One region of the Secundilactobacillus malefermentans genome, then DNA from elsewhere that is predicted to be linked to it. Evidence: a T-box and tRNA genes for the amino acid it is inferred to sense, from the RefSeq annotation. Region 1 holds a T-box; the other holds one or more tRNA genes.
The links. A T-box is a leader RNA that pairs with one kind of tRNA and senses whether it is charged. The one in region 1 lies ahead of tyrS (tyrosine--tRNA ligase), so its partner is inferred to be a tRNA-Tyr.

Region 1 (6,439 bases):
TTTTTTTGATTGATCTTTTTTTAAAACGTAAATCCGCTGAACTTCGAGAGAGTTGGAGAGGCCGCTTTCAGTTTGGCTACCAAATTCATTAACCTTTAGATATCCCACCATTTGGCCATTATCGATAGCAACGAAAAATTGCGCACGGGGATCGACAAGTTCGGTTGCCAGTTTTTCAAGGGTTAAATTTTGGGTTAGGTAGGTTTTGATAGCTTGCTCAGTGTTGTGAGGACCAAAAGTTTGGACAAAGGTTAATTGACTGATTGATAGGAGTTCATCTACATCAGCGATTGAAGCACGTCGGATTTGAATCATGATAATCACCTCAAAGTCTAGTTTAAAAAGGTTCATAAATTATTCATTCTTAAGCAATAGAATGGACACTTTTCTACTATATTATAAAAGAAAAAGTGGAACTGAGAGGTGAATAAGATGAAAACAGTTAGAAACCAATTTAATGAAATTGATAAGCTGGTGCGGTTATATGATCAGCAAGACCGTTTGACCAACAAGAAGATCGTCATTACCAATGATGCAGAAGGAATTGGTGCCTTACTTGCAATCCTAGTTGCCCGCGAAGGCGCTGAAGTTTTGTTCATGCATAATCGGGAACCATTGATGGCGTTTGAAGTTGCATTTAGGATTGATGAAGCAGGTGGGCGCGTGATTATTTCGGAAGGTGATTGGAGTTCCGTGGAAAATGCGACCCAACTGGTTGAAGTTGTGCAAAATTTTTGGGGCAGCGTGGATGCGGTTTTCCATACGGTTCCTCGGGGCAGCTATATGCTCACAAAAAAGGTGTCCCCGTTTCTGAGTGAGAATGGTCATATTATTAACATGGTGCAGTCAAAGTTAGATAGACGTCATCCTAAGGTCGCCAGATTTTTAGATGCGGAAGTTGCGTTAACGGATTTAACCTATGACTTAAATGAAAATAAACTATTGAGGAATAAATCGATCTTAATTGTCGGAATTCATCATGATTCAAATGATAAATCAAAATTAGGTGACGTAAGTTCGCTTTGTTTGCCGATTTTAACGAAGCAGATTATCCCAAATGAACTTATTTTAGAAACTAGTCGTGAGAATCGTTGACTTTTGAGGGATGGATTTGTATGATTAACGTCATAAGCAATGAAGCAGTGAAGTAGTAATGTCGAGCAACGATGAAGAAACTTAGCGGGTGCTGTGAGCTAAGCGACTCGACTTACGAATTACGCTGATGGAGCTACTAAGTTTTAGCGGGTCATTCCGTTATCGATGCTTGAGAGATTTTTGGAATTCCAAAAATAACTTGGGTGGTAACGCGGAAATTAATTTCGTCCCTAATGGTATTTGCCATTGGGGATTTTTTTATTTTATAAGGAGGAAATGGAATGAATATTATTGATGAATTAAAATGGCGGGATGCCATTAATCAGCAAACAGATGAAAAAGGATTAAATGATTTAGTTGATGAGAAGAAGGTTGGACTGTACGTTGGGATTGATCCTACCGGAGACTCAATGCACATCGGGCACTTAATTCCCTTTATGATTCTCAAACGATTCCAGTTGGCGGGCCATCGCCCATATATTGTTATTGGTGGCGCAACGGGATCAATAGGTGACCCAAGTGGCAAGAAGGCTGAGCGTAAGTTACAGACAATGGACGTTGTTGAAGACAATGCTCGGAAAATCTCTGGTCAGATGGAAAAGCTATTTGGCCAGGACGGGTCATTTAAAATTGTTAACAACTACGATTGGACTTCTAAGCTATCTCTTTTGGATTTCTTGAGGGATTACGGTAAGCTGTTTAACGTGAATACGATGTTGAACAAGGAAGTTGTTGCATCAAGGCTTGAAGTAGGAATCTCATATACTGAATTTACGTACCAGATTCTACAGTCAATTGACTTTCTACATTTATTTGAAAATGAAGATGTACAAGTCCAAATTGGTGGCGCTGATCAATGGGGTAATATTACTGCAGGGATTGATCTCATTCATAAGATAAAGGGAGCGGATGCCAAGGCATATGGACTCACGATTCCATTAATGTTAAAAGCAGACGGAACCAAATTTGGAAAAACTGAGGGTGGTGCTGTTTGGCTTGATCCTGAGAAAACTTCACCATATGAGTTCTACCAATTCTGGATTAATCAGGATGACCGGGATGTTGTGAAATACCTCAAGTACTTTACGTTCCTTTCCGAGGATGAAATTAATGACTTGTCAGATAAGGTTAAGACCGCTCCTGAAAAAAGGGAAGCACAACGCCGCCTAGCTGAAGAGGTAACAGAATTCGTTCACGGAAAAGATGCCGTTAAAGAGGCGGAAAACATCACCAAAGCTCTTTTCTCTGGCAATGTTGCAGATCTTACGGCAAATGAAATAGAACAAGGATTCAAGAATATGCCTTCAGTTGACGTGACTAATGAAAAGAAAAACATCGTTGAATGGTTGGTCGACGTTACAAAGATTGAACCATCTCGTCGCCAAGCAAGAGAAGACGTCACAAACGGAGCCGTTAGAATTAATGGTGAGAAGGTCCAGGATACAGATGCAGAGATTAATCCAGCTACCCATTTTGATGGGAAGTTTGTTGTTGTTCGTAAAGGTAAAAAGCGCTATTTCTTAGCTCGTATTAAATAGGGGTATCCTCTTCCATTTCGGAAGAGGATATTTTTTTTAAAAAGTGTTGACTCCAAACAGTATTGTTGGTATATTTGTTAATGCGCTGTTGCGTATCGCCAATTATCATTTAAACAACCAGAAAAATTAGTTGTTGACATGATGTTTTGGAAGTGATAGTATTAAGAAGTTGTCCTAACGGACACGATGTAGACCTTTGAAAACTGAACAAAGTTTCGACGAATCAAATGTGCAGGGCGATTCAACCCATCGAGGTTGGATCCAAAATGTAACAAACGAAGTCAATTCGTAAGCAACAAAAACAAATAATGAGCTAAAGCTTATCATTTTAAAATGAGAGTTTGATCCTGGCTCAGGATGAACGCTGGCGGCGTGCCTAATACATGCAAGTCGAACGCATCCCGTTGATTTGAAGTGCTTGCACTGATAATTAACATTGGATGAGTGGCGAACTGGTGAGTAACACGTGGGTAACTTGCCCAAAAGTAGGGGATAACATTTGGAAACAGGTGCTAATACCGTATAACAACGAAAATCGCATGATTTTCGTTTGAAAGATGGTTTCGGCTATCACTTTTGGATAGACCCGCGGTGCATTAGCTAGTTGGTAGAGTAATGGTTTACCAAGGCAATGATGCATAGCCGACCTGAGAGGGTAATCGGCCACATTGGGACTGAGACACGGCCCAAACTCCTACGGGAGGCAGCAGTAGGGAATCTTCCACAATGGACGAAAGTCTGATGGAGCAACGCCGCGTGAGTGAAGAAGGGTTTCGGCTCGTAAAACTCTGTTGTTGGAGAAGAACGAACGTGAGAGTAACTGTTCACGTTGTGACGGTATCCAACCAGAAAGCCACGGCTAACTACGTGCCAGCAGCCGCGGTAATACGTAGGTGGCAAGCGTTATCCGGATTTATTGGGCGTAAAGAGAGTGCAGGCGGTTTGTTAAGTCTGATGTGAAAGCCTTCGGCTCAACCGAAGAAGTGCATTGGAAACTGATAAACTTGAGTGCAGAAAAGGACAGTGGAACTCCATGTGTAGCGGTGAAATGCGTAGATATATGGAAGAACACCAGTGGCGAAGGCGGCTGTCTGGTCTGTAACTGACGCTGAGACTCGAAAGCATGGGTAGCGAACAGGATTAGATACCCTGGTAGTCCATGCCGTAAACGATGAATGCTAAGTGTTGGAGGGTTTCCGCCCTTCAGTGCTGCAGCTAACGCATTAAGCATTCCGCCTGGGGAGTACGACCGCAAGGTTGAAACTCAAAGGAATTGACGGGGGCCCGCACAAGCGGTGGAGCATGTGGTTTAATTCGAAGCTACGCGAAGAACCTTACCAGGTCTTGACATCTTCTGCCAACCTAAGAGATTAGGCGTTCCCTTCGGGGACAGAATGACAGGTGGTGCATGGTTGTCGTCAGCTCGTGTCGTGAGATGTTGGGTTAAGTCCCGCAACGAGCGCAACCCTTATTATCAGTTGCCAGCATTAAGTTGGGCACTCTGGTGAGACTGCCGGTGATAAACCGGAGGAAGGTGGGGATGACGTCAAATCATCATGCCCCTTATGACCTGGGCTACACACGTGCTACAATGGACGGTACAACGAGTCGCGAACTCGCGAGGGTAAGCTAATCTCTTAAAGCCGTTCTCAGTTCGGACTGTAGGCTGCAACTCGCCTACACGAAGTTGGAATCGCTAGTAATCGCGGATCAGCATGCCGCGGTGAATACGTTCCCGGGCCTTGTACACACCGCCCGTCACACCATGAGAGTTTGTAACACCCAAAGTCGGTTCGGTAACCTTCGGGAGCCAGCCGCCTAAGGTGGGACAGATGATTAGGGTGAAGTCGTAACAAGGTAGCCGTAGGAGAACCTGCGGCTGGATCACCTCCTTTCTAAGGATAATACGGAAGGTTGCACATAAGTCGAAACTTTGTTTAGTTTTGAGGGGTTTACTCTCAAATTTGATCTTTGAAAACTAGATAATATCAATTTTTTCCTTTAATTTTATTGTAATAAATTAATTAAAGCCGAGAACACCGCGTATTTTTTGAGTTTTGAAACAAGTTTATATCGCGTAACATACTCAATTAACCGTTATCACGAAGTGATAGCTAGGTTAAGTTATGAAGGGCGCATGGTGAATGCCTTGGCACTAGGAGCCGATGAAGGACGGGACTAACACCGATATGCTTCGGGGAGCTGTACGTAAGCTTTGATCCGGAGATTTCCGAATGGGGAAACCCAATCATCTTAGTCGATGATTGTTGCTTGGGGAATACATACTCAAGTAACGGCAGACGTGGGGAACTGAAACATCTAAGTACCCACAGGAATAGAAAGAAAAATCGATTCCCTAAGTAGCGGCGAGCGAACGGGGAACAGCCCAAACCAACGAGCTTGCTTGTTGGGGTTGTAGGACTGAACATTTGAGTTACCAAAGCTTTCGATAGTTGAATAGGTTGGGAAGCCTAACCGCAGATGGTGAAAGTCCAGTAAGCGAAATCGAAAGCCCTCAGTTCAGGATCCTGAGTACGGCGGAACACGTGAAATTCCGTCGGAATCCGGGAGGACCATCTCCCAAGGCTAAATACTCCCTAGTGACCGATAGTGAACCAGTACCGTGAGGGAAAGGTGAAAAGCACCCCGGAAGGGGAGTGAAATAGTTCCTGAAACCATGTGCCTACAATTAGTTAGAGCCCGTTAATGGGTGATAGCGTGCCTTTTGTAGAATGAACCGGCGAGTTACGTTTACATGCAAGGTTAAGTCGAAGAGACGGAGCCGTAGCGAAAGCGAGTCTGAAACGGGCGTTTCAGTATGTAGATGTAGACCCGAAACCAGGTGACCTACCCATGTCCAGGCTGAAGGTGCGGTAAAACGCGCTGGAGGGCCGAACCCGTGTACGTTGAAAAGTGCTGGGATGAGGTGTGGGTAGCGGTGAAATTCCAAACGAACTTGGAGATAGCTGGTTCTCTCCGAAATAGCTTTAGGGCTAGCCTTGGAGTAAAGAATCGTGGAGGTAGAGCCACTGTTTGGACTAGGGGCCCGTCATGGGTTACTGAATTCAGATAAACTCCGAATGCCATAGATTTATATCCAGGAGTCAGACGGTGAGTGATAAGATCCATCGTCGAAAGGGGAACAGCCCAGACCACCAATTAAGGTCCCTAAATGTATGCTAAGTGGAAAAGGCGGTGAAGTTGCATAGACAGCTAGGATGTTGGCTCAGAAGCAGCCACCATTTAAAGAGTGCGTAATAGCTCACTAGCCGAGTGATTTTGCGCCGAAAATGTACCGGGGCTAAGTATACTACCGAAATTGTGGATACAACCGTAAGGTTGTGTGATAGGAGAGCGTTCTAAGGGCAGAGAAGCTAGATCGTAAGGACTAGTGGAGCGCTTAGAAGTGAGAATGCCGGTATGAGTAGCGAAAGACCAGTGAGAATCTGGTCCACCGAATGACTAAGGTTTCCTGGGGAAGGCTCGTCCTCCCAGGGTTAGTCGGGACCTAAGTCGAGGCCGAGAGGCGTAGACGATGGATAACAGGTTGAGATTCCTGTACTAGTTAAACGTGTTTGAACGATGGAGGGACGCAGAAGGCTAAGGTGAGCATTCAGTTGGATAAGAATGTTCAAGCAACGAGTCTGGTTAGCAGTCAAATGCTGGTGACCGAGTAGACAAGTTGTGATGAGGACCGAATTAAGTAGGGAAGCACCTGATGTCACGCTGCCGAGAAAAGCTTCTAGTGAATGTTTAACTACCCGTACCGCAAACCGACACAGGTAGTCGAGGAGAGAATCCTAAGG
Region 2 (6,439 bases), 380 kb from region 1:
AGAGCGTTCTAAGGGCAGAGAAGCTAGATCGTAAGGACTAGTGGAGCGCTTAGAAGTGAGAATGCCGGTATGAGTAGCGAAAGACCAGTGAGAATCTGGTCCACCGAATGACTAAGGTTTCCTGGGGAAGGCTCGTCCTCCCAGGGTTAGTCGGGACCTAAGTCGAGGCCGAGAGGCGTAGACGATGGATAACAGGTTGAGATTCCTGTACTAGTTAAACGTGTTTGAACGATGGAGGGACGCAGAAGGCTAAGGTGAGCATTCAGTTGGATAAGAATGTTCAAGCAACGAGTCTGGTTAGCAGTCAAATGCTGGTGACCGAGTAGACAAGTTGTGATGAGGACCGAATTAAGTAGGGAAGCACCTGATGTCACGCTGCCGAGAAAAGCTTCTAGTGAATGTTTAACTACCCGTACCGCAAACCGACACAGGTAGTCGAGGAGAGAATCCTAAGGTGAGCGAGTGAACTCTCGTTAAGGAACTCGGCAAAATGACCCCGTAACTTCGGGAGAAGGGGTGCTGCACGCAAGTGTAGCCGCAGTGAATAGGCCCAGGCGACTGTTTATCAAAAACACAGGTTTCTGCAAAATCGTAAGATGACGTATAGGGGCTGACGCCTGCCCGGTGCTGGAAGGTTAAGTGGATGAGTTAGCTTCGGCGAAGCCCAGAAATGAAGCCCCAGTAAACGGCGGCCGTAACTATAACGGTCCTAAGGTAGCGAAATTCCTTGTCGGGTAAGTTCCGACCCGCACGAAAGGCGTAACGATCTGGGCACTGTCTCAACGAGAGACTCGGTGAAATTAAAGTACCTGTGAAGATGCAGGTTACCCGCGACAGGACGGAAAGACCCCATGGAGCTTTACTATAGCTTGATATTGGGTGTTGGCACAGCTTGTACAGGATAGGTCGGAGCCGTAGAGGCCGGAACGCTAGTTTCGGCAGAGGCGCTGGTGGGATACGACCCTGGCTGTGTGAACACTCTAACCCGCACCACTAATCGTGGTGGGAGACAGTGTCAGGTGGGTAGTTTGACTGGGGCGGTCGCCTCCTAAAGAGTAACGGAGGCGCCCAAAGGTTCCCTCAGAATGGTTGGAAATCATTCATAGAGTGTAAAGGCAGAAGGGAGCTTGACTGCGAGACAGACAAGTCGAGCAGGGACGAAAGTCGGGCTTAGTGATCCGGTGGTACCGTATGGAAGGGCCATCGCTCAACGGATAAAAGCTACCCTGGGGATAACAGGCTTATCTCCCCCAAGAGTCCACATCGACGGGGAGGTTTGGCACCTCGATGTCGGCTCATCGCATCCTGGGGCTGTAGTCGGTCCCAAGGGTTGGGCTGTTCGCCCATTAAAGCGGTACGCGAGCTGGGTTCAGAACGTCGTGAGACAGTTCGGTCCCTATCCGTCGCGGGCGTAGGAAATTTGAGAGGATCTGTTCCTAGTACGAGAGGACCGGAATGGACATACCGCTGGTGTACCAGTTGTTCCGCCAGGAGCATCGCTGGGTAGCTATGTATGGATGAGATAAACGCTGAAAGCATCTAAGTGTGAAACTCACCTCGAGATGAGATTTCCCATTCCATTAAGGAAGTAAGACCCCTGAGAGATGATCAGGTAGATAGGCTGGGAGTGGAAGTGCAGCGATGCATGGAGCGGACCAGTACTAATCGGTCGAGGACTTAACCACAGAGTGGTGTTCTCTGAAGGAATTGATATTATCTAGTTTTGAGAGCTCAAGTTCTCAATAGTGTGGTGGCGATAGCCTAAAGGATACACCTGTTCCCATGCCGAACACAGAAGTTAAGCTTTAGCACGCCGAGAGTAGTTGGGGGATCGCCCCCTGCAAGGGTAGGACGTTGCCACGCAATTTATTCCGATATTTCTAGATGGTGAAAGTTGTTTAAACAAAGGAGGTTCGAATCCTCCTATCGGAAGTTAGATGGAGAGTTGTCCGAGCTGGCCGAAGGAGCACCATTGGAAATGGTGTAAACGGGCAAAAACCTGTTTCGAGGGTTCGAATCCCTCACTCTCCGTTTACAAACAAATATGACCCGTTGGTCAAGCGGTTAAGACACCGCCCTTTCACGGCGGTAACATGGGTTCGAGTCCCATACGGGTCATCTTGGAGGATTAGCTCAGTTGGGAGAGCGTCTGCCTTACAAGCAGAGGGTCACAGGTTCGAGCCCTGTATCCTCCATTCAATGATATAATAATGGTTATGGTCCGTTGGTCTAGCTGGTTAGGACGCCTGCCTGTCACGCAGGAGATCACGAGTTCGAGTCTCGTACGGACCGTTGTTATGTTGTTATTAATTTAATACTTAACATCTTATTAGGTAAATGGCTCGGTAGCTCAGTTGGTAGAGCAACGGATTGAAGCTCCGTGTGTCGGCGGTTCGATTCCGTCCCGCGCCATTATGGATGGGTAGCGAAGTCTGGCTAAACGCGGCGGACTGTAAATCCGCTCCTTCGGGTTCGGTGGTTCGAATCCACTCCCATCCACCATAGGGATATAGTTTAATGGTAGAACTACGGTCTCCAAAACCGTCGGTGTGGGTTCAACTCCTACTATCCCTGTTAATGATGTTATGGCGGTATTGGTGAAGTTTGGTTAACACACCGGATTGTGGTTCCGGCATGCGTGGGTTCGAGTCCCACATACCGCCCTTGATTGGGTTATAGCCAAGTGGTAAGGCAACGGACTTTGACTCCGTCATGCGCTGGTTCGAATCCAGCTAACCCAGTTGGATTCGATCAATTTTATAACATGGCGGTATAGCCAAGTGGTAAGGCAGAGGTCTGCAAAACCTTCATCGTCGGTTCGAATCCGATTACCGCCTTTGCCCAATTAAATGGGAATATGCCGGAGTGGCGGAACTGGCAGACGCGCTGGACTCAAAATCCAGTGTCCGTTGAGGACGTGTGGGTTCGAACCCCACCTCCGGTATAGGTGTTATATTTATGTATGAGAACTGAGAATTTTATTCTTGGTTCTTTTTTTGTGGTCTAAAGTACTGATAAATCGGCGTTTTTAGCCTAATAATAATACATTTATTCATTTTCTTATTTAGTATGTTTATCCATAAAACACAAATATATGGAATTAAAAGGAATTGATGTAAAATTTTGGTGCACTAAATGGTGCACATACAGAGAAAAAAGATTATCTATTGTACTTACGAGTAGTTTTACATACCACATGCTATTGTTTCACTGTCCCCAGAATACTTTATAGAGTCCAAGGCTTTTCTTTTATCATTGGTTTTAAGAAAATAAGTGGATATACTGCTCATCTTCTGACGACAACATGAGTAATTGGATTGAACAAGTATTTCTTTAGTACTTTCCGTAAGAGGTTCAGTACTTGATCGTACTCCATAAGAATCTATTTTAATATTTATTTTAATTCCCACTGCAGGAGTTGAACCTGCTGACCGGTGTGGGAGGGTGGTACTAGTATCCGTATGCGTGATTAAAGTGATTTAAGAAATAGTGATACTTAGCTTTGCTGGTTTTTGTATAAGTGTAGCCGGCAGAATAAATTTTGTTTTTCTTGTAGTGGCTTAGCTTCATAGTAAAGTATGTCGTATTTCCCAACGTAATGTGAGCATGAACGTGATAATTATGGCCACTACGATTAACTTTGGTAACGCGATAAAAGTATGAATCAGCTAATGGTGATCCGGAGACAATCGCATGCTTAGTTATTTTCAAAGAATCATTGCCGGGCTTTGAAATGTAGTATCCACGGATGGCAGTGGGGATGCTTTTATACGATGAGTACGCACTTACACTCTTGCTTGTCATCGTCAGTGCTGCGCCAAATGACAGGGTGGTCACACTAGCGATAACGATATTTTTTAATTTCATTTTATTTTCTCCAAAGTAAAATATTTTTATGGTCTTGCGTATTGATTTCCTCTAGAAGCTCTTGAGGCTCCATCTGCAGAAGCTTGAGACTCGCTTTCATATTGATAGTTTCCTGGAGTTGTAACTTCCGAGTAGTATTTGTTACTGTCTGAAACGAATACCATGCCAGTAGCAGCGACCGTCCATTGACCGTTTTTGGTTGTTGAATTGGTGCTTGGGGTTTTCGCCGTTGGTTTATTGGCTGAAGACGCGGTTTTATGAGAATAGGTTGCTGACTTGTGGCTTGAATAACTGCTAGTTAGTGGCTTAGCATCACTGCTGCCATCGTTATAGTCTACTTTGATTCCTTCGACAGAATTAATAACGACTATTTCAGTATTGATAGAGTTGTCAGATCAGATGATTTAATATCTACGATTGATCCACGGGGAATTTCTTCACTCCCTTTATAGAGTGGGGTAGTTTCGTACTTGATCGTGGTTTTTGAGTTAGGATTGCTTTCCCAATATTGTTCGGCGGTTTCTTCAGCATGCCTCATACCACCACCTTGATTGGCCCCAACGTTTTGGGGTCTAGTACCAGTAGTGAAATTATCAGCCGAAGTATACGACTTTTTTCCGAGTAAGCTATCTCCAATTGAATGACTTCGATTATAAAGGTAGCCGTGATAAGTTCGTCCAGTTAAACTGTAACTAATTGCAACTTTAGGATTATCAGCTGGCCAGCCTATGGGACCTAATGGGTCACCTTGACGAGAGCCCCGCGATGATTGATATTCATTGTAAGTTAAGACTGCTCTGGCGGTTGTAGGGCGCCCTTGAGAATCTGAAGTAAAGTGGTAATAGCCAGCTTTATTACTCTTGAATTGGGCCATTCGTGCTTTGCCACTAGTCCAATAGTAGTTGCTATTGGGTCCAGCAGATTCTTTATCTGTATAGGAAACTAGTTTTGTCAAAATAGCTTTGTCGTTGTCAGAACTTGGTTTCTTTTTAGCAACGACTTCCGTTTTTTTAGATGAAGATTCTTTCTTGGATGTTGAACTTGTTTTTGCACTAGATTTACTTTCAGAAGTGGGGGCTTTATCTGATTCACCGGAACTACTATTAGAATCGGGGCTAAAAAGGCCAACAACAAAGAGTAGCGTTAATGAAATTAAAAGGTAGCGTCCTGTTGCAAAATTAGGCTTATGCCTTATTTTACCGACAATCCATGCGACTAAAAGTATCCAAAATATGATTTGAACTATTGCAAATATAAAACTAAACATAAAAAAAGTTCCTCCAAAGTAACTTATTTTACATAATCGACAATAATAGATGATGCTATTTTTCTACGATTAGTCAAGAGAAACCTCTATTTTATGGGGTTCTCTTTTTTTTGAGCAGTACTTTAAGATTTTTTCCCGTGTTTTATAGATTGTATTACCGAATAAATGTATGATAAATAGCACCTCTGGTGTTATTGATTTTTTGAGGTGTTATAATTGTGTGTGAATGAATTATGATTTATTTCTCTGGTGAGAATTGTGTTGAATCATATAATTCATTATTTTTAATTAGGTGGTAGATGGTCCTAATCAGACGTCCCATCGCAGCTATGGCAATCTTCTTAGTGTGTGATTCACTAGAAGATTGCTTTTTGCGTTGATAAAAAATACTGATATTCGATGGATGATATTTGGCGACACTCATCATGTTTAAGACAGCTTTAAATAATATTTTTCTTGCATATGGATTACCGCGCTTTCGAATATGCTGCATCATCTCGAAATCCCCAGATTGATACTGGATCAAATCAATTCCAACGTATGCATTAATGGCATTGGAGCTATGAAATCGGCTAATATCACCTAACTCAGCTAAGAGACAAACTGCTGTTTTAATACCGAATCCCGGAATTGATTCTAAGATTGGGATTTCGGCAAGTAAGCTTGAAATCTTAGTCATTTCCTCAATAATATCTGCCTTAAGTCCGCTTAAGTGTTCAACCTCGTTAGCTAGATAAATAACGGAGTGAACTGCGTGAGCGTTGTAATCAACTGCGGGGGCAGATTGACTTGCCAAATCATGAAGATGCCTAGCTAGAGCGAATGCACGCTTCTCACTCATGTTTTTTGGTGTAGCCTTTAAAATGAATTGGGCTAACGCTGGTAATTCGATTGCTAATACAAGGCTGGCATGTGGAAATTGTTGCACGACGTGCCAATACAATGCACCATCGGTCGTGCTTATAAATTGTTCCACCTCTGGGAAAGTAAGCTGCAACTTTTGATGTAATCGATTTTTAGCTCGTACAATATCTTCGTTGAATTCTTGATAGGTTCGCTCCAAGTCGTGAAGCTCGCCATACACAGCTTTTTCCTTAAAGGTCGACTGATAATGATGTTGTGCCATTGCTAATGAAACGGCATCTAACCGATCATTTTTATTATGCCTAAACCCATCCATGTCTTTTTTTGCTGCTAATGGGTTAATTTCCGTATAATTCCAATTTTCCCTTTGAAGAAAGGACCGTATACTTCGGGAATAGATGCCAGAAGATTCAAAAATTACCTTCGGCGATCTAAAACTGT

Region 2: it has a tRNA-Tyr gene. The T-box ahead of tyrS (tyrosine--tRNA ligase) is inferred to sense a tRNA for this amino acid. The anticodon was not compared.

Annotation. Positions count from the first base shown of each region.
Region 1 is NZ_CP042371.1:1,389,534-1,395,972, forward strand. It holds gene FGL90_RS06695 (GNAT family N-acetyltransferase) at 1-315, opposite strand, end outside; gene FGL90_RS06700 (SDR family NAD(P)-dependent oxidoreductase) at 433-1,095, shown strand; T-box leader at 1,126-1,330, shown strand; gene tyrS (tyrosine--tRNA ligase) at 1,377-2,633, shown strand; rRNA gene FGL90_RS06710 (16S ribosomal RNA) at 2,963-4,528, shown strand; rRNA gene FGL90_RS06715 (23S ribosomal RNA) at 4,751-6,439, shown strand, end outside.
Region 2 is NZ_CP042371.1:1,772,570-1,779,008, forward strand. It holds rRNA gene FGL90_RS08665 (23S ribosomal RNA) at 1-1,685, shown strand, start outside; rRNA gene rrf (5S ribosomal RNA) at 1,747-1,863, shown strand; tRNA gene FGL90_RS08675 (tRNA-Ser) at 1,940-2,031, shown strand; tRNA gene FGL90_RS08680 (tRNA-Glu) at 2,047-2,118, shown strand; tRNA gene FGL90_RS08685 (tRNA-Val) at 2,123-2,195, shown strand; tRNA gene FGL90_RS08690 (tRNA-Asp) at 2,219-2,292, shown strand; tRNA gene FGL90_RS08695 (tRNA-Phe) at 2,340-2,412, shown strand; tRNA gene FGL90_RS08700 (tRNA-Tyr) at 2,417-2,502, shown strand; tRNA gene FGL90_RS08705 (tRNA-Trp) at 2,504-2,574, shown strand; tRNA gene FGL90_RS08710 (tRNA-His) at 2,589-2,663, shown strand; tRNA gene FGL90_RS08715 (tRNA-Gln) at 2,670-2,741, shown strand; tRNA gene FGL90_RS08720 (tRNA-Cys) at 2,767-2,837, shown strand; tRNA gene FGL90_RS08725 (tRNA-Leu) at 2,860-2,944, shown strand; gene FGL90_RS08730 (hypothetical protein) at 3,451-3,867, opposite strand; partial or broken gene FGL90_RS08735 (DNA/RNA non-specific endonuclease) at 3,894-5,134, opposite strand; gene FGL90_RS08740 (IS110 family RNA-guided transposase) at 5,373-6,439, opposite strand, start outside.